3 regions of the Brevibacillus sp. FSL K6-0770 genome follow, and region 2 is predicted to be linked to each of the others. Evidence: predicted binding sites of a transcription regulator. Region 2 holds the regulator's gene; each other region holds the start of a gene.

Region 1 (7,925 bases), 1.4 Mb from region 2:
CGCTTTTGGCCTGCATCGGGAAGAGCAGGCAGAAGGCGAGCAGACGGAGCTGCAAGTCCAGTTTGTGGCAGGACATCCAACCGTTCCGCTGGCGGAAGCGTATGATTGCGTCCAGGCGACTGTGCTGGCGAACCGCGAACTGCAACAGCCAGGCAGCGGTCGCAGCACGCGGCACATCGAGCTTGCCTTGCCAGCGGGAGTCATCTATCAGGAGGGCGACCACATCGGCATCTTGCCGAACAATCGTCCGGAGATCGTCGAGCGGATTTTGCGCCGATTCCGTTTGCAGGGCACGGAGCAGTTGATTTTGCGCGTTCACGGGCGAAGCGCCGTCCATCTCCCTTTGGATCGTCCCGTCAGCTTGCGCGATCTGCTGTCGACGAGCGTCGAGGTGCAGGAAGCAGCTACCCGCGCCCAGTTGCGAGCGCTGGCCGCCTGCACGGTTTGCCCTCCGCACAAGCGGGAGCTGGAAACGCTGCTGGACGAGACGGTCTACGCCGAGCAAGTGTTGAAAAAACGGCTCACGATGCTCGAATTGCTCGAAAAGTACGAGGCTTGCGAATTGCCTTTTGCCAAGTTCCTGGATTTGCTGCCGCCGCTAAGGCCCAGATATTACTCGATCTCCAGCTCTCCGATGCACTGGGAAGATCAGGCCAGCTTGACAGTGGCAGTAGTGAACGGGCCAGCTTGGAGCGGCCAGGGGCAATACCACGGAGTAGCTTCTACCTTTTTGGCAGAGCGCAGCGCCGGAGAAAAAATATGGATGTTCGTCCGTACTCCCGAGTCGGGCTTCCAGCTGCCAGAAAATCCGCTGCTGCCGATCGTCATGGTCGGGCCGGGAACCGGGATCGCACCGTTCCGCGGGTTTTTGCAAGCGAGAGCTGCTTTGAAAGAACAAGGAGTGCCGCTTGGCGAAGCCCACCTTTATTTTGGCTGCCGAAACGAACTGGACTTTTTGTACCGCGAGGAGCTGGAGCAATACCAAAGAGACGGCATCGTCACCTTGCATACGGCTTTTTCCCGCTCTTCCGGCATGGTCAAAACGTACGTCCAGCACCTGCTCGAACAAGATGACGTGTACTTGGTCGACTTGCTCGATAACAGAGGGCGCTTATATGTGTGCGGGGATGGTACGCATATGGCGCCGGATGTGGAAGCGACTGTGTTGCGGATTTACCAGCGCGTCCGTGGCGCGGACCCGGCGGAGGCGCAAGCGTGGCTTGAGCAGCTGCAAGCGGAAGGCCGATACGCCAAAGATGTCTGGTCGCGGACGTAAACGAGTCGTTGCGGCCAGGAGCTTTGGGGGAAGGCAAAAGCATAAAAACCGACCTGCCGTTAAAACTGGGTCGGTTTTTTCGTGTTTACGTTTGCCGGGCGGTCAACTGGCTGGTCGCCACTGCTTTTGCTTTCGTTTTGCCATATGAAAACAGAAAGCATCCCGCAATCACGATGCTGCTGCCCACTCCTTGAATCCACGTCATCTGCTCGCCGAGAAACAGGAACGCCAAGATTGAAGTGAAGATCGGGTTGAAATTGAGGAAAAGGCCGGAAGTAGTCGCGCCCAGCTTTTGCACTCCGATGTTCCACAGCACCATGCACACGACCGTGGAGATGACCCCGGTATACAGAAGCGAGCCGACAAACGAGCCATTCCAATCAGATACGGCGAAGTCAGCCAGGTTAAAAGGCAGGAGGATCACCAGGCCGAAAACAGCCGAGTAAAGAATCGACATCATCGGAGTCGTCTTCGTCATGGCCCATTTGCTGCAAATCGAGTACACGCCCCAGACGCCAACAGCGGCCAGCATCCACAAATCACCCGAGTTGAACCGCAGGGAGAGCAAGTAGTCGGCATTGCCTTTGGACAAGACGAGCAGCACGCCTGCGAGCAAGAAAACCATGCAGCCGATTTGGAACATGTTGATTCGTTCCTTCAGAAAGAGAAAAGAAAACAGCGCAATCGAGATCATGTTTAACGTCGAAATCAGTCCGACATTCGTCGCAGTTGTCCTCTCCAGCGCAAGAAATTGAAACAGATTGAAGAGGACGACACCTGTAACGCCCATCAGTACGAGCGGCAGCACGGCTGCTTTTGGCGGCAAAAGCTTTTTTTCTTTCCACCAGACCATTGGCAACAGACACACGATCGCAATCAGCCAGCGCAGGCTGGTCAACGTAAGCGGGGAAGCGTGCCCGACGAGCGATTTTCCCAGGACGAAGTTTCCGCCCCACAACAGGCTGGTGAGCAATAGCAACAGTACATAACGATTTGGCATAGCAAATAGCCCCTTTTTCATGAACGGTGTCGTTAGGAATCAGCTTGTTAATGAACATAACATTTTTGTTGAACATTCAAAATAAGATTCTGTATAATAAGGAAAATTCGAAATAAAACTCACGTAAAGTATCTGTACAGGAAATTTCATTCGTTACAGACAAGGAATCTTTGGCGTTTTTGGAAGAATGAAAAGAGGGTGGTAACCGCATGGAAGCATTTGTAAGCAGGGTGCTGGATCAGGTCGACATTCACATCCTGGATGTGCTGCAAAAAGATGCGACGATCAGCAATGCCGAACTGGCGCGGAGAGTGAGTTTGTCGCCTCCCGCGACGCATACCCGGGTGAAGCGTCTGGAAGCGGAAGGCTATATCAATCGGCAAGTGGCGATTTTGGATCAGGAGAAGCTCGGCTTCGACCTTTTGTGCTTCGTGTTTATCAGCACGAACATTCACCAGGAAAAGGAGCTGGAGACGCTGGAGAGCGCCCTGCGTTCCATGCCGGAGGTGCTGGAATGCCACTGTTTAACCGGGGAGTACGATTACTTGCTCAAGGTCGCCATCAAGGATCGCAAAGGGTTGGACAGCTTCATCCGCAAGCTCAACCGACTGGGCATTTCCCGGTTGCAGACGAACCTGTCGCTGCGAGAGATCAAATCTTCGACCGTCTTGCCGATTGCGGCGGAGGAGCAGGAACAGCCTGACAGCTTGTAGGAAGCTTCGGCTGATTTTTCGCAGAAGTCTGTTGATAAAACAGCCGATTTCCGTAATCATAGAGGGAGAGACAGATGACGAGCAGGAGAAGGGGACCGAGAGAAATGGCAATCAAAGCGGTTTTATTTGATCTGGACGATACGTTACTGTGGGATGAGCGCAGTGTAAAAGAGGCGTTTCAGGCGACTTGCGCGGAAGCTGCCAAGCATTACGAGCTGGACGGGGAACGTCTGGAAGCGGCCGTGCGCCAGGAAGCACGGGCGATGTACGAAGCGTTTGAAGCATTTCCTTTTACGAAAATGATTGGCATTAACCCGTTCGAAGGGCTGTGGGCGCAATTTGCAGAAGGCAAGCAGCAGGAATTTCGCCAGCTGCAATCGTTCGTTCCGACGTATCGGAAGGAAGCCTGGACGCGCGGCTTGCGTGCGCTTGGCATAGAAGACGAGGCGCTTGGACACAAGCTGGGAGAACTGTTCGTCGCTGAGCGGAGAAGCCGCCCGATCGTCTATGAAGAAACGTTCGAAGTGCTGGACCAGTTGAAAGCGAAGTACAAGCTGTTGCTGCTCACAAACGGTTCGCCTGACTTGCAAAAGGAAAAGCTGGCTGGCGTGCCAAACCTCGCCGCTTATTTCGACCATATCGTCATCTCCGGCGATTTCGGACGAGGAAAGCCCGCGGCGGAAATTTTTGAACATGCGATGAGTCTGCTGGGCATTACAGCGGAAGAGGGCGTCATGATCGGCGACAAGCTGACGACGGATATTCAAGGCTCGAATGCAGTCGGTATGCGCAACATGTGGATCAATCGGCACGGCGCGACTTTGGCGGGGGATATCACCCCTGTGCACGAAATCGTGAGCTTGCGCGAGATTCAGACGATTCTCGATACAGTGGAGTAACACGGTTCCATTCACGTGGAAAAGACAAGCCCGCCAAGCGATTTGGCGGGTTTTTTGCCGTGAAGAAGCTGATTTTTTCAAAGCGTCCGAAAGTGTGATGTTTATCACCACGCCCAAGTCGCAGCCGCCGTATGATCAAGAGGAAGATCAGCCAACACAGAGGAGGAAATAAAGATGTTTTGTTATCAATGTGAGCAAACACCGACGGGCGGCTGCAAGGTAATCGGCGTATGTGGCAAAAACGAGGAATTGGCGAGCATCCAGGACACGATCATTTTTGCCCTGAAAGGGATCGCCGCCTATGCGACACATGCGAGACAATTGGGGTACATCGATCCGGAAGTGGATGGGATCACGCAGGAAGCTTTATATTTCACGCTGACAAACGTTAACTTTAACTTAGAGGAACACTTGCAAATGGCAATGAAAGTCGGGGGCGCAGCCATCAAAGTGATGGAATTGCTGGACAAGGCGCACACAGATCGCTTTGGCATTCCAGAGCCGATTACCGTCTCCCAGAACAAAATCGAGGGACACTGCATCGTTGTGACCGGGCACAATCTGTTTGCGTTGCGGGAACTGTTGGAGCAGACCGCAGGCAAAGGCATCAATATATACACCCACTCGGAGATGCTGCCAGCGCACGGTTATCCCGAACTGAAGAAGTACCCGCATCTGAAAGGCAATATCGGCAAAGCGTGGTTTGACCAACGGAGATTGTTTGAAGAGTTTCCGGGGGCGATCCTGGCGACGACCAACTGTGTGATGCCGATCAAAGGCACTTATGCGGACCGCTTCTTCTCCTACGATATTACGGGGCTTGAGGGCGTGACCAAAATTGAACACGACGATTTTACGCCACTCATCGAACGGGCGCTTGCCTTGCCAAAAGCCCATATCGAATCGGAGCAGACGCTGACGACCGGATTTCATCACGAGACGGTATTGGGAATCGCGCCGGAAATCATCGATGCCGTCAAGGCGGGGCAGATCAAACGCTTTTTCGTCATCGCCGGATGTGATGCACCAGGCAAAGGCGGCGACTACTATCGGGAATTGGCTACTTCCTTGCCGCCAGAAACCGTCATCCTGACAACTTCCTGTGGCAAGTTCCGCTTCAACGATGTGGATTACGGCGTCGTTCCGGGCACCAATATTCCGCGCTACATCGATCTGGGGCAGTGCAACAATTCCGGTTCTACAGTCAAGATCGCGACAGCGCTGGCGGAAGCGTTTGGCTGCGGGGTCAATGAATTGCCTGTGAGCATCGTCCTCTCCTGGTTTGAGCAAAAGGCCGTCGCAATTTTGCTCGGATTGTTCAGCCTGGGCATTCAAGATATCCGAATTGGTCCCAAGCTGCCGGAGTTTATCCAGCCAGGCGTGCTCACCGTGCTTCAAGATTTGTTCCGGATCAAATTGATTGGCGATGCCCAAGAAGACATGAAAGAAATGCTCGGCGTGCATTAATGGCAGGAAAAGATGGCTGTCCCTTGTGGGGCGGTCATTTTTCTTTGTTTGCCGAAAAAAGGAGGGGGCGCAAGGGGGAAGGTGTGACGTACTTAACAGCGTCTCCCCCTCTTTTCCATTACAGTAGATTTGTGAAAAGAAAAGGGAGGGGAAGCATGATGCCGTTTGGATGTTCCATGGGAATGACTCCGGAAGAAAACGCTCTTTGTGCCGCTTTAACCCAACTGAAAACAGAACACGGTCCGCTCGTGGAAAAAATGGTGGAACTTCAGCGACTTGCCACACAGTTTGTGGCTGCCGACGCGATTCGCAAAGAAGAATTGCTAACGGAACTGCAAACGAACGCAAACGCCTTTATTGCCGAGCTTGAGCCTCACTCCGCGAAGGAAGAGGACGTATTGTTTACGATGATGGCCAAGTATGTCGGGAGGGAGGCGGGGCCTATTGCCGTGATGGAATACGAGCACGAACAGGCGAAACGCTTTCTGAACCGCTTTTTGGAGGATGGCTTCCCTGACTATTTGCAAAGCGCTGTCGAGGTTTTGCTCCAGCATTTTCAAAAAGAAGAGCAAGTGCTGTTTCCCATGGCCCAACAGCTGCTGAATGAAGAGGAAAAGCAGGAGCTTCTGGAAAAAATCGCGCCGCAACACCCAGAGCGCTTGTGAGCACAGCGAAGGCAAGCCCTCTAGTCAACCAGGCTGTGCTCGATGAATTGCTCTTCAAGCGCTTTCAGATCGTGCGCCCAAAACTTGATGACTTCCAGGGCAATCTGGTGTTGAAGCTCCGCCTTGCTTGTCAGCTGGAGAACCACCTTTTTCCGATAGTCGGAATGGATGCTGTAAAACGTACAGTCTGCCTGCTGTCCCTGGATCGACAGCTGCTTGTAATAGGGAAAGCCGCATAGAAAAAAGACATCTTGTATATCGGCAATTGTCATCATCTCATGTCACCTCGAACTCAGTCGTGCCCCAAGCATAGGTCAAGACGAGCTGAATTGACTGTGCGTACGATCACACGGTTCCAAACGATTTTGTGAATGAGCGCGATTGTGATTTTCCTCACAACGAAGCGTCGAGGATGAGGATAAGGTAAAAAGGGGGATGAGCATTGGGAGTTCGGCCTGACACAGAAACATCCTCGTCTGGCCGACTCCGTTTTTTTCCTAAAGAAAAGGAGTGGTGATAGATGGTTCGCAAAATTCAGCTACCCTTGCAAACATTCAGCCTCGTTGCTGGATTCATGGTCTGGGTCATCTTGTCTTCTTTGATGCCGTTTATGAAAGAGGAATTGCAATTGTCAGCAGGACAAATCGCCTGGATTACGGCGATACCTGTCTTGCTGGGCTCCTTGTTGCGTATTCCGATTGGCTATTATACGAATCGCTTCGGGGCGAGACTGCTGTTTACCGTCAGCTTTCTTCTGCTGCTCGTGCCTGTGTACTACATAAGTGAAGCACGTTCGGCGGCGGATTTGATGATCGGAGGGTTTTTTCTGGGGATTGGCGGCGCGATCTTCTCGGTAGGCGTGACTTCCTTGCCCAAATATTATCCGAAGGAAAAGCACGGCTTCGTCAACGGCATTTACGGAGTAGGCAATGCCGGGACCGCGCTCTCCACGTTTTTCGCGCCCATCGTGGCGAAGCAGATTGGCTGGTCGGGCACTGTGAAGCTTTATCTGGGGTTGCTCGTGCTGTTTGCACTCCTTAACTTCGTCTGGGGCGACCGTAAAGAAACGCGGGTTAAGACTCCCGTGATGGAGCAGATCAAAGGGGTTTACCGAAATGAAAAGCTGTGGTTTCTCAGCCTGTTTTACTTTATTACGTTTGGCTCGTTCGTCGCTTTTACCGTCTATTTGCCAAACTTTCTCGTCAGCAGCTTCGGGTTGGATAAAATAGACGCGGGCATGCGGACAGCGGGATTCATTGCGCTGGCTACCATCGCCCGGCCGCTGGGAGGCTGGCTCGGAGATCGCTTCAATGCTTTGAAGGTGTTAATGGTGGTCTTTGCCGGACTGAGCTTGTTCGGGGTCGTTCTGTCGTTCTCGCCGTCGTTGCAGCTGTATTCGATCGGATGCCTGGCGATTGCTGTCTGCGCGGGAATCGGGAACGGGACGATTTTCAAAATGGTTCCGTACTACTTTTCCAAGCAAGCCGGGATCGTCAACGGGATCGTTTCCGCGATGGGCGGGCTTGGCGGATTTTTCCCGCCATTGATTCTCTCGCTATTATTTAGCCTTACAGGTCACTACGCTATCGGGTTCATGGCCTTGTCCGAGGTAGCGTTAGCCAGTCTGATCCTCGTCTTCTGGATGTACTATCAGGAAAAAATGCAGTTGGCCAAAACGATCGTCGACAACACGGGAGAAGCCATCGTCATCACCGATACGAAAGGGATCATCCGCGATGTAAATCCCGCTTTTTCTGCGGTGACGGGCTACGAGCGTCACGAAGTGGTCGGCAAAAATCCGAAGCTGTTAAAATCCGGGATGCAGGAACCGGGCTTCTACCAGCAGATGTGGCAGCAGATTGCCGCCACAGGCTTTTGGCAGGGCGAAATCTGGAACAGGCGCAA
Region 2 (7,925 bases):
AGAGCAAGATCCGAACTACGTCTACTGGATGGAGGTCGAGTCGCGCACGGCCCGCAAGCAGGTGCACTTGTCTGCGGCGTTGCTCGATGTCGCGGATTCGCTTGCCGAGCCGCTTTTTTCCCAGAAGCGCAGCCTGATCATGACTTCCGCTACGCTGACGGTCAAAAACAGCTTTTCTTACGTCATGAGCCGCTTTGGCCTCGACAAGCTGCCTGCCGAGCGGGTACGCACGCTGTCGCTGCCATCGCCGTTCCATTACGAAGAGCAGGGGCTGCTATTGATTCCTTCCGATTTTCCGGCGCCGGGAAAAGAAAACGACCAGACGTATCTCGAAGCGATCATCCAAGGCTGTGTAGACGTGGTTGTGGCGTCAAAAGGCAGGACGCTGATTTTGTTCACCTCGCATTCGATGTTGCGGCTGGTGTATCAAGCCATGAAAGAGCGTCTGGCCGGGGAACCGGAGCCGTACACGCTGTTTGGACACGGCATTGACAGCAACAACCGCAGCAAGCTGGTCAGTCTGTTTCGTTCGATGGAACGAAGCGTTTTGCTTGGCACGAGCAGCTTCTGGGAGGGCGTGGACATCCAAGGAGAGTGGCTGAGCAGTCTGGTTATCATCAAGCTGCCGTTCACGCCGCCCAACCACCCGGTTTACCAGGGACGCGCGGAAGCTTTGAAAGCAGACGGAAAAAACGCATTCATGTCGCTGGCGCTGCCGCAAGCCGTCATTTTGTTCAAGCAAGGAGTCGGACGGTTGATTCGTCACCATTTGGACCGGGGCGTTGTGGTCGTGTTCGATACGCGTGTGGTCGAATCCCGCTACGGCCGTTCCTTTTTGCAATCGCTCCCGCCGTTTCAGGTGGAGACAGGCTCCTGGCCGACGCTGCGCGAGCGAATTGAACCGTTCTTACGTATGCAATCCCTGCCAGATTCATAAAATGAAGCAATAGTCTAGCAGGGATTTAGGTGATAAAATAAATGTTATGGAAAAAAAAGTGGGCCTGGCTGCTTCTCGTCGCATGTGTGGCATTGCTATGTTCATGCTCCATCGATACCCATTTGCAGGAAGCCGTTAAGGTGGACGACCCGTTTGCAACCGAGAACGAAGCGGAGTTTACGGGTCTTGTCATCACTTACTGGGCGCTTCCTCATGGAGAAAGCACCTTGGTGCGGATGCCGAGCGGGAAAACCATGCTGATTGATACGGGCAGCGCGGAGGATTGGCCAGCTTTGGCCGCGCATCTTTCCGCTGCGAAGTTGACGCGCCTGGACTATCTGGTCTTGACGAACGATCAGCCTGAACATGCAGGAGGATTCCCTTTTTTACACCAGCAAATCATCATTGATTCCGTCATTGTGCCCAAGCTGATTGCGCCTTCGATCCGCCAGTTCGTTCCGTACGACAAGATCGCGAAGCAAAGAGAACTCGAGGAGAACCAGGAGCTGATTCTCGACACCGACATCACGATGGATGTACTGCTGCCCAGCGAGCCGCTGTTTTTGTCGCCGCAAAACAATTCGCTCGTTTTTGCGCTGACGCATGATCAGTTGCGGTTTTTGTTTGTGAGCGGCATCAACGAACAGGCCGAGGAGCGCTTGCTCGCCCGCCATCCCGAGCAGTTGAAGTCGGCTGTGCTGAAAGTGGGAGACCAGGGCAGCAATCAAGGAACTTCGCAGCCTTTTCTCTCCCGGGTTGATCCTCAGGTCGCCATCATCCAGAGCAATACAGAGCGCGACATGCAAAAAGAGGGCAAGACCGAGGTGCTGGAGCGGTTGGGCGAGTCGTGGGCGGAGACGTATATGACGGGCCGGGACGGATCGATCACGATCTTGTCCAACGGGAAAGATTACAGGGTATTCAAGCAAAAGAAATAGGGGGGAAGACCGAGCGTGGCTAAACACGAAAAGATTTCGGAAGCGGTCGTCCGCCGCCTGCCGATTTATCTGCGTTACCTCAGCTATTTGCAGCAAAACGAGGTAACTACTGTTTCCTCCCAGCAAATGGGCAAAAACTTGGATGTGAATCCGGCCCAAATCCGAAAAGACCTGGCAACATTCGGCGATTTCGGGAAAAAAGGAATTGGCTATGACGTCAATTACTTGGTGGAAAAAATTCGCCAGATTTTGAAGCTGACGGATGAGATACGCGTCGCGCTCGTTGGAGCAGGCCATTTGGGCCATGCGATCAGCAACTACAACGCTTATTTGAAAGATAACATGCGGATTGCGGCCATTTTTGACAATGATCCCGGCAAGCTGGGAAAAGAAGTGGCGGGCATCCCGATTCAGCCATTGAATGAGCTGGCGGACACGATTGCGCAAAGACAAATCAAGCTGGCGATTATCACCGTGCCCGCACCGGCTGCGCAATCCGTATGTGATCAGTTGACTCAAGCGGGTATCAAGGGAATCCTCAATTTTGCTCCTACGACAATTCGCGCGAAAAAGGATGTGCGCATCCACTATGCGGATGTGACTTCCAATTTGCAGAGCCTGGCCTACTACTTAACGTAAGAATGGAGTGTAGTCATGAAAAAGACCATCCTCATCCACGCAACAGTGATTACGGTAAATGAACAAAACGAGGTTATCCACGATGGAGCTGTCGCGTTCGAAGGCGACAAAATCACATATGTAGGCCCTACCCCTGAAGACCTTTCCGATGCAGGCTACGATGAAGTCATCGACCAAAAAGGCGACTTCATCCTGCCTGGTTTGATCAATACACACGGACACGCGGGCATGTCGCTTTTGCGTGGCTATGCGGACGATTTGCCGTTGCAACAATGGCTGGAAGAGAAAATGTGGCCGCTGGAAGCGCAATTTACCGCTGATTCTGTCAAATGGGGAACCCAACTGTCCCTGATTGAAATGATCCGTACCGGAACCACGACATTCGTCGATATGTACGATCATATGGACGAAGTAGCCAAGGCAGTCGATGCATCCGGCATGCGTGCCCGCCTGTGCCGCGGCATGATCGGTCTGTGCTCCGAGGAAGAAAGACAGACCAAGCTGCGCGATGCGACCGCTTTTGCCAAAGAATGGCACAACCAGGCGGATGGCCGTATCACCGTAATGATGGCACCGCATGCACCGTATACGTGCTCGCCTGAGTTTATCAGCCAAATTATTGAAAAAGCGGACGAGCTGTCTTTGCCGCTGCATATCCACATGTCTGAAACGGCATGGGAAGTGGGGCAAAACGAGAAAGATTACGGTTTGCGTCCAGTCGCTCACCTGGAAAAGCTGGGCATGTTCAACCGCCCTACACTGGTTGCCCACGCCGTGCATTTGACGGATGAAGAGATTGACATTTTGGCAAAATATCAAGTGAAAGTTTCCCATAACGTCGTCAGCAACCTGAAGCTGGCAAGCGGGGTAGCACCTGTACCGAAAATGCTGGCAAAAGGCGTGAGCGTTTCGCTCGGAACAGACAGCTCGGCGAGCAACAACAACCTCAACCTGTTTGAAGAACTGAAACTCGCAGCGATTTTGCACAAAGGCGTGAACAACGACCCGGTAGCCGTTCCGGCTGAAGAGGCGCTGCGCATGGCTACTCGCTACGGGGCAGACGGTGTGTTCCAGGCTGATACGCTCGGCAGCATTGAAGTAGGCAAAAAGGCTGACCTGATCGTTCTCGACAGCCACCAGGCGCATTTCCATCCTGCGCATGAGCCGATTTCCCATGTCGTGTATGCGGCAAACGGCCGTGATGTCAAAGACACAATCGTTGCGGGCAAGTTCCTGATGCGCAACCACAAGCTGCTCACCATCGACGAAGAGCGTGCCATCTACGAAGCCAATCGCGTATTCGCTGCGCTGAAACGGTAAAAGGCTCCTGTCTGGTGTGGGACAGGAGTAAGGGAGTGTAGGTGTAGGTAGGGGAATTTGGGTATTACATCGTGCCGTGCTCATTTTCGCCACAGCTCTGTCAGGGGATGATGGCGAAAATGCAGTGTGGGTGTGTGCGACAGTTGACGCAAGGGAGAAGACAGTCCAGCCCAGGAGACGCGGTATTCTTGTAGCAAAAACCCAAGTATGTCAGGAGATGCGTTTTGTTGCGGCGACTTCACGCGCTCACCTCCTTGCGGGTGTATAAGTAGTATGACCGCTTGGCCCCGAGCTATGATTAGCAAGTTTTCCGTGCCGTTCTAAAACCTTCCCGTATAGCATAGGCTATGACAAAAATGGGACAGGGGGAACGCCAGATGTACGTCCGGCCCAAACAGCTGTGGTGGCTGATCCCGATCTTTCTCGGCCTGTTTGGCCTCGGGATGGCGCTCGGCTCTTTTGGTTTGTGGAACCGTTCAGCTGCCGATGCCGGGAATGAACAGGGCTTGATTGGCAAACGAGAGGCGTATGCCGTGCCGCAACTTTTGGAACAGCTGACTCGGTCAGAGGAGCGCTCGTTTCTCGTTTACATGCAGGACCAAGCGCTGAATGGCCGCTATCGGCATGAGACATTCAGCCTGGACGGAGAAATCGGCGGGTACAAGCTGGCCATCAGCCGTAACCAGGAGCAGCCGGTTACCGTAACAATAGACGGACAAGTTCAGGATCATGCAGCACTCCCTTACGCCCTGTTTACGCCGTATGAACACGCTGTCCTGTTGCAAAGCGTGCTGTCATCGGTCGAGCCGCAGACGATCGCCGATACTTCGGGAAGCGACTGGAGCGGTTATCGTCTCACGGTGCCGCCGGAAAAAGTGACATCCTTGTTGGCGATGTGGCTCGGGCCGTCCTTTCCGATCGCTGATATTACCCCTGAGCTTGCCAAAGGGATCAACATCGAATATCAGCTCTGGTATGAGCCTGACACAGGCGCGCTTCGCCAACTGGAGCTGGAAATGCAAATCAGAACCGTGGCGGGGATCAAACAGGACCAGCTTCGTTTCCGATTGTAATGTCAACCGCATAAAGGAGTTACCAAAAACGTGTTAGTGAGAATTATCGTGGGAGTAATCGCCGCGCTGTTGTTGACAATCGCGGGATTCGCCTATCATTTGACTGCTTCCGTAGCAGGAGAGCGCACGCAATTCGATGCGACCGTACGTGAGTGGGTGCAGACGAGGACGACGATTGCCGAAATCGAATCCATCGACGAATATCGCGGTACGGAAAGCTATGCCGTGGTGATCGGGAAGAACAAAGCCGGTACGCCTGTAGTAGCCTGGATGACCGCAGACAAAGTATCGTTTGATCGCATGGATCTTGCCGTTCCGCGCAAAAATGTGGAGGATGCGGTAAACAAGGCTTTTCCGAAGTCCGAGATTACCCATATCGTGCCCGGACTTGAAAAGGACAAGAAGTTTTGGGAAGTGACCGTGAAGGATGCAAACGGTCGCTATCATTACTTGCACTATGACTTGTTCAGTGGCGCCCTGCTCGCTTCTTATGTATTGTCGCCTACCTGATTGCTTGTTTTGACCCAGAGGGTATATACGCTCGTGACAGGTCTTTTCCTTGTTGGAAAAGGCCTGTTTGGCATGCCACCCAACATCTGTATAAAAAATTGATATACTCATGTGATATACTGGGTTCGTTGACAAGAGAGAAAATGAGAACGCGATATGGGGGGACTAGCTGTGCAGTTGAAAAAAAGTGCAATCGGGTTGTCCTTGCTGGCGACACTGGCTCTCCTGTTTGGAGGATGGTTCTTGTATCAGAAGATGGAGATTGAAGAGCCGATCCGTACAGAAGTCAGCCAGATGCAATCAGCTACACTCAGTAATTTCCATGTAGGCAAAGATAAAATTCAAATAGATGTAAAAGTGACGAATCCGCAGGCATTTCCGGCGGAGTATCGCGATCTGGTTGCGCGAACGAAAAAGATTGCGGGCGACAAGCAAGTCGCTATCGTGGTAGCGAATCAGTCAGAGGCTATGACAGAGGTTTGGAAAAGCGGCCAGTTTATTTTCACCGAAGCGCTGGACTTGCATCAATACAGCCGCATTCCTGCCTTGATTGCGGAGTGGAAACAGACGAACAAGCTCGATGCGGCAGATGCTTTTATGGATGACGCAAACATCTACGTTTATTTGAAAAAAGGAACGGAGGACTTTTATACGATTGTTCCCCGTTCCGAGGCAAAAGAGGTGACGGCTCGTGGGTAAAGAGGTACTGATCGGCGTCGTTCCTGCGATACTCGTTTTTCTTGTGTTTCTGGGCGTGAATATCACACCGTTTATTTTGTTCGCCGCCGTGCTGGGGGCGATTTATTTCCTCGTCATCCGTCAGCAAAACGGTCAGGGCGGCAATGTGGCGCTCGGCGGCAAACGGAAGCAGAACAAGCACGAGATTCCCAAGTCGGACGTGCAGTTTGCCGATATCGGCGGTCAGGAACGCGCCAAAAAAGAGCTGAAAGAATCGCTTGATTTTCTCGTCTACAAAGACAAGATTGAGCAATACGGCATTCGTCCGATCAAAGGCGTGCTGCTGACCGGGCCTCCTGGTACCGGGAAGACGTTGATGGCAAAAGCGGCAGCGAACTACACCAACTCTGCCTTTGTCGCGGCTTCCGGCTCGCAATTCGTGGAGATGTATGTAGGTGTCGGAGCGCAGCGTGTCCGTGAGCTGTTTAAAGAGGCGAAGACGATGGCCGAGAAAAACGGACAGGACAGCGCGATTATTTTTATCGATGAGATTGATGTTGTCGGCGGAAAAAGGGACGGGCAGCAACAACGGGAGTACGACCAAACGTTGAACCAGCTGCTGACCGAGATGGATGGCGTAGCGACGAGCGAGAAACCGCGCATTTTGGTCATGGCGGCAACGAACCGCAAAGACATGCTGGATGCCGCGTTGCTTCGACCAGGACGTTTTGACCGGCACATTACGGTAGATTTGCCTGACAAGCCTGCGCGCGAGCAGATTTTGACCATCCATACAGCAAACAAGCCGCTGGGCGCGGATGTGGTGTTGGAAAAGGTGGCGCAGGAGACGTTCGGCTTCTCGGGAGCGCAGTTGGAAAGTGTCGCGAACGAGGCAGCGATTTACGCCATGCGCGACAAAAGCGACAAGATCATGGCCAAGCATTTTGCTTACGCCGTAGACAAGGTCATGCTCGGAGAAAAAGTCGACCGCCAGGCTTCCGAGGAAGAGAAAAAGCGCGTCGCCTTGCATGAATTGGGACATGCGATCATCAGTGAGGTCGTGCGTCCGGGTTCTGTCTCGCAAGTAACGCTCAGCCCGCGCGGCAAAGCGCTCGGCTACGTTCGGCAAAATCCGATGGAAGACCGCTATTTGTACACAAGGGACGCTTTGGAGAAACAGATCATGGTCAGCCTCGCCGGAGCAGTAGCAGAGGAAATCTACTACGGCGGCCGCAGTACCGGCTCCAAAAACGACTTCGAGCAAGCGCTGGGCATGTCTCAGGAAATCGTGTCAAGCGGGATGTCGGACCTCGGGATTGTCCATCTGCAATACGTAGACAAAACGAGGATTCACGATGAGGTAGAGCGACTCTTGTCCCGTTTGCTGGAGGAGACGCACCGCTTGCTTCGCCAGTATGATGCGGTGTTCCAGACTGGTCTGGGCACGCTGCTGGAAGCAGAAGTGCTGCAAGGAGATGAATTTAGGGCGCTCTTGTCCCAAACGAGACAGGAAGCGGCTGTATCGTAATCAAATCGCGACGAAAAACCTGCTAGACAGCAACTGATGTTGGCCTGGCAGGTTTTTTTGCGTGGGGGAAAACTTGTGAACGGGCGAAACAAATTTTGCGTTGCGGTGCCAAATGCCTATAGGGTTGAATATCCTACAGAATGATCCGGGAATGACATCAGGAGGCAAGGAGACTCTATGGCAAACGCGAACCGAAAAAAAATGAGCAGAGGTCTGTCCAAAACGTTCAGGCAAACCTTGCATGAAATTCCGCTTATGCAAACATCTTCTACATCGGAGCAGGATTGGATGGCTGATCTGGA
Region 3 (7,925 bases), 630 kb from region 2:
TTGCGTAAAAACTCCCTACCATGGTATGCACCCATGGGCTTTTTGCTCCTTGGCGGCCTTCGCTTTTACGCTTGCAGGGGAGAAAAAAGAAAGAAGCCAATTTTTACAAATTGGCTTCCAGCTTGGCTCCTTGCATATAAAACGGATACGTTCCCAGCTGACGCACCTGACAACCGATAGCTTCAATCTCGGCAAAAGCGCCCGGCAAGAGGACATCGTCCATTTTTTGCTCGATATCGATGACAAAATAGTAGCTTCCCAACGCTTTTTTCGTCGGCCGGGACTCAATCCGCGACAGGTTGACCTTTCTCCAGGCAAACGCGGCCAACACTTGATACAGCGCACCAGGGAAATCTTCCGGCAGCGTGACAAGTATCGTCGTTTTCTCGCGTGAGGACGCCTGCAACTCCAACGGCTCCGTGCCGACCAGCACAAAACGCGTGTAGTTATTCGAATAATCTTGAATTTGTTCGCGGGCGAACTCCAGCGGGTAAATCTCCACATTCAGCTTCGTGCCAACAGCAGCCCACGGCTCCTCGGGATGCTCGCTCACCGTTTTTGCAGCCAGTGCCGTGCTGTTCATGTACTCGATCTTGGCGTGCGGCAAGTTTTCCCGCAAGAAATTGTGGCTCTGGGCAATCGCTTGCGGGTGCGACAACACTTTTGTGATCGCAGACAAAGGCAAGGCTTGCTCTCTTTTGGCTACCAGCAAGTTTTGCGTAATCGGCAGCGCCAGCTCAGCCAGGATCGGCAAATCGACCTCGTGAATGAGCCAGTCCAAAGTCGAATTGACGGTACCCTCGATGGAATTTTCCATCGGCACGACCCCGAATGCCACTTCCTTGTTGGAAACAGCATCCAGCACATCGATGATGCTCGGATACGGAACGAGCGAGAGCGGCTGGCGTTGCGTCAAAGTCCGCGCCGCCTCTTCTGTGAATGTTCCGCGTGGTCCGAGAAAAGCAAGTTTCTTCTCCATGGCGTTCTCCTATCCACTATGCTCTATCTCTGATGGATTTCTACTTGTACGCCATTTTCGTCCGGCTGCAAAATCATTACACGGTAGGCAATGCCGTGTCCTTTCATCACTCTGTCCACGAATGCGCGCAGTTGCCCCTCCTCTTCCGCGGAAGAAAAGAAGCACAGGATGGTTGGTCCCGCGCCGCTCAAGGCAGCGCCTACGGCACCGTGCTCAGTCGCTTTGTCCAGGATTTCGTTCAAGCCAGGTACAAGTTTAGCGCGGTACGGCTGATGCAGCCGATCTGACATGGCCCGTCCCATCAGGTCTAGTCTGCCTTGTGCCAAAGCGGCAACAAGCAAACTGCTATGTCCCACATTATATACAACATCTTCTTTGCTGTACACCTGTGGCAGGACGTTCCGCGCTTTTGTCGTCTCCAGCATGAAATCCGGGATCACGACGAGTGTCTGCAATCCGGCGGGAGGGGAAAAGCGAACGTAAGGAACAGGTTCTTCGATCGTCTCTGGCATAGTCGCCACGATGATCCCGCCAAACAGAGAGGCTCCGACGTTGTCTGGATGTCCTTCCAGTGCTGTGGCGCGGGCGAAAAGCTGCTCGCGGCTAAATGGCTCGCCAGCGAGTTGATTGGCCGCCACCAATGCCCCGACAATCGCAGCCGCACTGCTCCCCAGCCCGCGGGTCAGGGGAGCTTCACTCGATGCGCGTATGGCAAGCTCCGGCACGGCAAGCCCTGCTTCCTGAAACAGACTCGCTGCTACTTGATACAACAAGTTGCTTTTGTCCGCAGGTGTGCCTTCCAGCTCTTTGCCAACCAGCTCGACGGTGGTCCGGTCACTGATTTCCATTTCTACTACGGAATACAATTGAAATGCCATTCCCAAAGCATCAAAGCCTGGCCCCAGATTGGCTGTGCTTGCGGGAATCGTTACTTTTACACGCTGACTGCTCATGAGACGACTTCTCTCCCGCTCTGGCGAACCAGCTCCATGACGGCTTCATGTGTCGCAGGCACTGAGCGTGGCTCTTCTCCAACGAGCTTCAGGGCGATGTTTGGATCTTTCAAGCCGTTTCCTGTCAAAACGCACGCAACCTTGACACCTTGCGGCAGTTTGTTTGCTCGATGCAACTTGATGATTCCGGCCAGGGAGGCAGCAGAAGCCGGTTCGCAGAAAACGCCCTCTTCTTTGGCCAGCAGCTGGTATGCCTGCAAAATTTCATCGTCTGTCACGCTGTCAACAAGACCGTTCGATTCAGAAATCGCATGTAAAGCGCCGTCCTTGCTCGCAGGGTTTCCGATGCGGATCGCAGTCGCGATTGTTTCCGGATTGGGTACAGGCTGTCCGAGCACCAGCGGAGCGGCCCCCGCCGCCTGGAAGCCGTACATGTGCGGCAAACGGCTTGATTTGCCTGCTTCCTTATACTCCTTGAAGCCTTTCCAGTAGGCGGTGATGTTTCCGGCATTTCCTACGGGAATCGCCAAAATGTCCGGTGCATCGGCCAGAGCGTCGCACACTTCGAACGCTGCTGTCTTTTGTCCTTCGATCCGGTAAGGGTTGACGGAGTTCACCAGCGTAATCGGCTCTTTCGCCGTAATGTCGCGCACGATATTCAGCGCTTCGTCAAAGTTGCCGTCGATAGCGATAACCTCGGCACCGTATGCGATCGCTTGCGCCAGCTTGCCCAGCGCGATGTTGCCGCTCGGGATCAGGACGATGCAACGCAGACCGGAACGCGCTGCATACGCCGCTGCTGCCGCAGACGTATTTCCGGTGGAAGCGCACATGATCGTTTTGCTGCCTTCCTCCACTGCTTTGGCAACAGCCATGACCATGCCTCTGTCTTTGAACGAGCCTGTCGGATTCAGTCCTTCATATTTTACATACAGCTCGACTCCCAGCTTCTTGGACAAGTTCGCTGCATGGATCAGCGGAGTGTTTCCTTCGTGCAGGCTGACCAGCGGTGTCTTGTCCGTAACCGGAAGAAACTCCCGGTAGCGCGCAATAATGCCAGATTGACGATCAAAACTCATTACTTGTCTCCCCCTTCTACACGGTAGCAGCTCTCCACTTTGGAGATGATGTCCATTTGTTCCATATAGGCGATGACCCCATCCATGTCGCTCTTGGACGATTGGTGCGTCACCATGATGATCTCCGCTTCGCCGCCATTGTTGTACGGCTGCTGAATGACTTGCTCCAGCGAAATGTTTTTGTCCGCCAGCAACTGGGTAATCTTTGCCAAAACGCCGCGTTTGTCCGCCACCACGATTCGCAGGAAATATTTGGACAGCTTTTGGCTGTCGTCTTTAAGCACTTTTTCCTTGTACGGCGCAACCATCCCGCGTCCGTTTACGCCCAGCTTTCGGTTTTTCACAACCGTGACCAGATCGGACACGACTGCGGTTGCGGTCGGAAGCTCGCCTGCGCCCGGGCCGTAAAACATCGTCTCGCCTACGGCTTCCCCGTGTACGTACACCGCATTGAACACGCCGTTGACAGAAGCAAGCGGATGCGATTTCGGCACCATCGTCGGCTGCACGCTTACCTCGATCGCTTCCTCGTCGCGGCGGGCCAGACCCAACAGCTTGATTTCATAGCCCAACTGCTTGCCGTATGCGATGTCTTGCTTGCTTACTGCACTGATTCCTTTGACGTCCACATCTTCCAGCTTCATCGGCACGCGGAAACCGAGTGTGGCGAGAATCGCCATCTTGCGGGCTGCGTCAAAACCTTCGACATCGGAGGTAGGATTCGCTTCCGCGTAGCCCAGCGCTTGCGCTTCTTTGAGGACGTCGCTGTAGTCTGCGCCCTCTTGGCTCATTTTGGTCAAAATATAGTTGGTCGTCCCGTTGACGATCCCCATCATTTTCGTAATGCGATCGGAGGAAAAGCCTTCCACCAAAGCGCGCAAAATCGGAATCCCGCCCGCTACGCTCGCTTCATAAAACACGTCACAGCCTTTTTCTTGCGCCTTGTTCAAGATTTCAGCCCCATGCAAGGCCATCAAATCTTTGTTGGCAGTGACTACGTGCTTGCCGCGCTCCAGCGCCTGGAGGATGTATTCTTTGGCCGGGTGGATGCCGCCAATTACCTCGACGATTACCTCGATGTCCGGATCATCCAGAAGCTCGGCAGGCTCTGTCGTCAGCAAATTTTCCATGGCGGCGATATTGCGCGACTTCTCGGCATCCTGCACGAGAATCTTCGTGATCTCAATCCCCAGTCCGGTCTGCTTTTGCAAATCGTCCTGATGAGCAGAAATGATGCGGACAACCCCAGTCCCGACTGTTCCAAACCCCATTAACCCCAGCTTGATGCTTTGCTTCTCCATTGTTTCTCTCCTCCTACCCTTCTTTTACCCTCTACCGACGATCATCGCTTTGCGAACGCCGGGGATTTCTTGCAAGCTTTCCAGAAATTCCGTGCTGGATACGCGCAGATTGGCCATATCGACAGACATGGAAATATTGGCAATCCCTTGCAGCGGAATCGTCTGATTGATCGTCAGGACGTTCCCGCCTTGTTCTGCAACATACGTGAGCACCTTCGACAAATAACCGGACATGTGCTCCAGCGAAAACGTGATCGTCATGATCTTTTCGCTCATCATGGCATTGAAGGGAAATATCCCGTCCTTGTATTTGTAAAATGCACTCCGGCTCAGTCCCACTCGATCTACTGCCTCATTCACGGTGTCCACTTCGCCGGATTCCAGCATCTTTTTCGCTTCGATCGTCTTGACGATTGATTCTGGTAAGATGTCAGATCGTATCAAGTAGAACTTCTCTTCCCGTTTCACGTGTTGTGTCCTCCTGAGAAAAACAGTTGTTTCTTCATAGAGGACATTATAACGGATAGTACTCGCTGTGACAATCCTTCATCGCCAACTTTTTTCATGGAACCATATTCGGTTCACCTGGGTTACATGGCTATGTCGATCTTCGTACACACTAAAAGCGGCAAGAAAAAGAGGAGGTGAAGCACGAATGGCAGGACGCGGAAAGTCAGACAAATCGGAGCGCCGCAACAATCATCCGGCTGGAAAACCGAGCAGCCTGGAGCAGTTCGGTTCTGATCTTCGGGGCAAAAAAATGGCGCAATCGCCTAACATCATCGAGGACCCGAGCGGCAATAAATAGCCGTCAACGGCCAAGCTTTTTCAGCAAACGGCCACAGGCGTATGGTCAGGCGCAAGCAGGCACATTTCCCTTGCTAAAAGCGAGCGAGCTGTTTTGTAAAGAAAAAACCCCGGGATTTGTGTATCCCGGGGTTTGACGCTTGTTCGTATGGTTGTTTTTGGTTTAGTACGCGAGCGAAGACAAGCCGTTGATGTGAGTCAGGTAGCGCACGTTGCTCGCTTCCTTCATCAGCGTAGCTGGCAAGCCTTTCAGCTTCAGCTGGCTTGCACCGATGGTTCCGATGGCATCTTTGCGGCCCAAGCTTCCGAGAGTACCGGAGAAGACTGGCTTGAACGTGTCCATTTTGGAGCCGTTGAAGTGAGCGAACAGGTTGTAGCCAACCACTTCACCCATTTGCCATGCCAATTGAGCAGTTGGCGGGTATGGACGGCCTTCTGGCCCCATAACCACTGCACTGTCTCCCGCGAGGAATACTTCCGGGTGAGAAGTGGATTGCAGGAACTCAGTCACAGTTGCGCGGCCGCGGTTTACTTCGATGCCGCACTCAGCCACTACGCGATTTCCTTGAACGCCACCAGTCCAAACCATTGTTTTGGTTTCGATGGTGTTGCCGTCTTTCAGGCAAACGGTTGTTTCTTTCATTTCGGTTACAGGAACGCCAGTCAGGAACTGAACGCCACGTTTTTCCAGGCTGGTTTTTGCACGCTCTACCAGGTCAGGAGCAAAACCCGCGAGGATCGATGGTCCTGCCTCTACGCAATAGATGGACAGGTCTGCAAAATCTACGCCGTACTTGCGGCAAAGATCAGGCAGCATGTCAGCAAATTCGCCAACCAGCTCGATTCCGGTCAGGCCGCCGCCACCGACCACAAAAGTCGCATCGGCTTTGTTTTTGCTCTTGCTGTATTCCACTACGCGCTCTTCGAGGTGCGCGCGCAGACGGTTCGCTTCCTCTACGGATTTCAGTGTAAAGCTGTACTCTTGCAAGCCAGGGATACCGAAGAATGCGGTTTCGCTGCCCAGAGCAACTACGAGTGCATCGTATTTGATGCTCTCGCCGCTCGTCAAAGTGACGCGTTGCGATTCCAGACCGATTTTTTCAACAGTGTCGATCACCAGGTTGATGTCTTTTCCACGCAGCAGTCTTTCCAATGGCAGTGCCACGTTTTGTTCAGACAGGTTGCCTACTGCCAAACGGTGCAGCTCCGTGATGATTTGGTGCGTAGGGAAACGGTTCACAACCGTGATCGTCGCCTCTTCCGCCGTCATGTATTTGCGTGCAGTCAAAGCGGACAGCAAACCGCCGTAGCCGCCGCCCAGAATGAGAATATGCTTCGCCATGCCTAATCCTCCGTCCTTGTCTCTCGTAGGTTATCGTAATTAGCGTTTTTGTTGTTGGCGCTCAGCCAAAACTTCGAGGAATGCTTGTGCAAAACGCAATGTTTTTTGCACTTGCGGATCTTTCAGCATTTTGAGCATGCCAAACAAGCCAACGGTCGTTTCCTCAGTATGCGCGCGGTCGTTTGCTTCAATAGCCGCTTGCGCGATGCCTTTTGCCTTGTCGGAAATCGGTTTGACGAACTCTTCCATACCGCCCTTGATGTCGTCGATGAGTACATGATCGTTAGCTACGGTGTTTACCAGGTCGTACGTTTTGGTGAGGATAGTTGTCATCTCGGCCAGTTTTGGCAAGTTTGCCACCAATACATTCAGGGATTCTTGAATTTCTGGTTTCATCAACTGATCGAGTACATCCATTTGTTGCTCAGGTGCCAGAGTAGCTGTGCTTGCTACTTCTGCTTGAGCTTGTTGCGTGGTTGTTTGAGACATGGAAAAACGTCCTCCTTTGCTTTGGAATAGAGGCCTTCATTCTCGATGCCTGTTCATACGAGTTACGGCCGCTATTCTCCCAAAATACCGAAAAGCACGTGTGCTTGTAATATTTTTCACAAAGCGAATGATACAGCTACGTCGAATGATCAAAAGTGCATGATTTCACAAAGTGATATTCAGGAAAAAGCACAGAACAAATCCATCAGGTGAACAGGCTCGATTTAGAACTCTATGTACTCTACTATATACCTTCTTCGCGGGAACAGCAAAGGAAAAAAACCGCTTCCTTAGGAAGAAGCGGCAGTTGAGAGCTTTTTATAGTAATCTTTGATGACTTGGTGATGTTTTTCATTGATATCCGTAAAAATTAACTCGATTACTGTCTGCTTGTCTTCGAAGGTCTTTTCCACGATTTTTGCCATCATGACGATTTCTTGCCCAGTCGAAGGAACCGTGAAAGAAAGGTGGAGAAACTCCCCTTTGGCCACATAACCTTCTGTTGCGAGTATCAGTCGTGTAGGGGAAAATTTCAGCAGCACAGCCTCCCCTTTTTCCTCGATCGGTCTTGCGCCCATCACCTTGTACGGGACGCGAATGTCAATCCCGGGCGGAATGGGTTCCTGCTTGCGGCCTGTGGCAATCTCGACGCCGACGCTGACCGGAACCATCGCCAACAGCTTGATAGGCCATATCGTTTCTTCCGAAATCACTTCCAGATCAATCGTGTTAATCGCCGCATCCGATTCCCACCGAACACGCACCGTTGATCCGAGCAGCTCGGCCTTTGCATCGGCCTTCATCTCAAGAGAAACGACGAGATAACTACTTTTGACATGCTCAACCATTACTTGAATGGGCGATTTGACCTGTCTAGAGATCATCATCGGCAATGAAGCACCGCGTTGGAGGCGTTTGTCCGCCATAAAAGGGGTGAGGGATGGGATATCAATCATTCTATTTGTCACTCCACAA

What was found. The regulator Rex, encoded in region 2, represses fermentation and respiration genes when NADH is low (regulators of the CRP and FNR family bind a similar motif). The targets are predictions, from matches to a motif close to TTGTGAAATATTTCACAA.
Region 1: a site for Rex is predicted at 6,402-6,419, ahead of NST23_RS18415 (nitrate/nitrite transporter). Genes of this name have one in related genera too.
Region 3: a site for Rex is predicted at 7,055-7,072, ahead of NST23_RS09195 (DUF1641 domain-containing protein). Genes of this name have one in related genera too.

Annotation. Positions count from the first base shown of each region.
Region 1 is NZ_JBBOBQ010000001.1:3,907,550-3,915,474, reverse strand. It holds gene NST23_RS18450 (bifunctional cytochrome P450/NADPH--P450 reductase) at 1-1,276, shown strand, start outside; gene NST23_RS18445 (DMT family transporter) at 1,362-2,276, opposite strand; gene NST23_RS18440 (Lrp/AsnC family transcriptional regulator) at 2,486-2,989, shown strand; gene NST23_RS18435 (HAD family hydrolase) at 3,094-3,888, shown strand; gene hcp (hydroxylamine reductase) at 4,063-5,355, shown strand; gene NST23_RS18425 (hemerythrin domain-containing protein) at 5,514-6,020, shown strand; gene NST23_RS18420 (hypothetical protein) at 6,041-6,295, opposite strand; gene NST23_RS18415 (nitrate/nitrite transporter) at 6,541-7,925, shown strand, end outside.
Region 2 is NZ_JBBOBQ010000001.1:2,522,103-2,530,027, forward strand. It holds gene dinG (ATP-dependent DNA helicase DinG) at 1-937, shown strand, start outside; gene NST23_RS12430 (ComEC/Rec2 family competence protein) at 979-1,875, shown strand; gene NST23_RS12435 (redox-sensing transcriptional repressor Rex) at 1,891-2,514, shown strand; gene NST23_RS12440 (amidohydrolase) at 2,530-3,834, shown strand; gene NST23_RS12445 (hypothetical protein) at 4,212-4,907, shown strand; gene NST23_RS12450 (cell wall elongation regulator TseB-like domain-containing protein) at 4,938-5,417, shown strand; gene NST23_RS12455 (hypothetical protein) at 5,589-6,116, shown strand; gene NST23_RS12460 (AAA family ATPase) at 6,109-7,623, shown strand; gene NST23_RS12465 (WIAG-tail domain) at 7,801-7,925, shown strand, end outside.
Region 3 is NZ_JBBOBQ010000001.1:1,896,047-1,903,971, reverse strand. It holds gene pheA (prephenate dehydratase) at 104-979, opposite strand; gene thrB (homoserine kinase) at 1,003-1,932, opposite strand; gene thrC (threonine synthase) at 1,929-3,011, opposite strand; gene NST23_RS09215 (homoserine dehydrogenase) at 3,011-4,312, opposite strand; gene NST23_RS09210 (ACT domain-containing protein) at 4,337-4,780, opposite strand; gene NST23_RS09205 (hypothetical protein) at 4,968-5,120, shown strand; gene NST23_RS09200 (NAD(P)/FAD-dependent oxidoreductase) at 5,283-6,461, opposite strand; gene NST23_RS09195 (DUF1641 domain-containing protein) at 6,501-6,950, opposite strand; gene NST23_RS09190 (PilZ domain-containing protein) at 7,241-7,906, opposite strand; gene obgE (GTPase ObgE) at 7,915-7,925, opposite strand, start outside.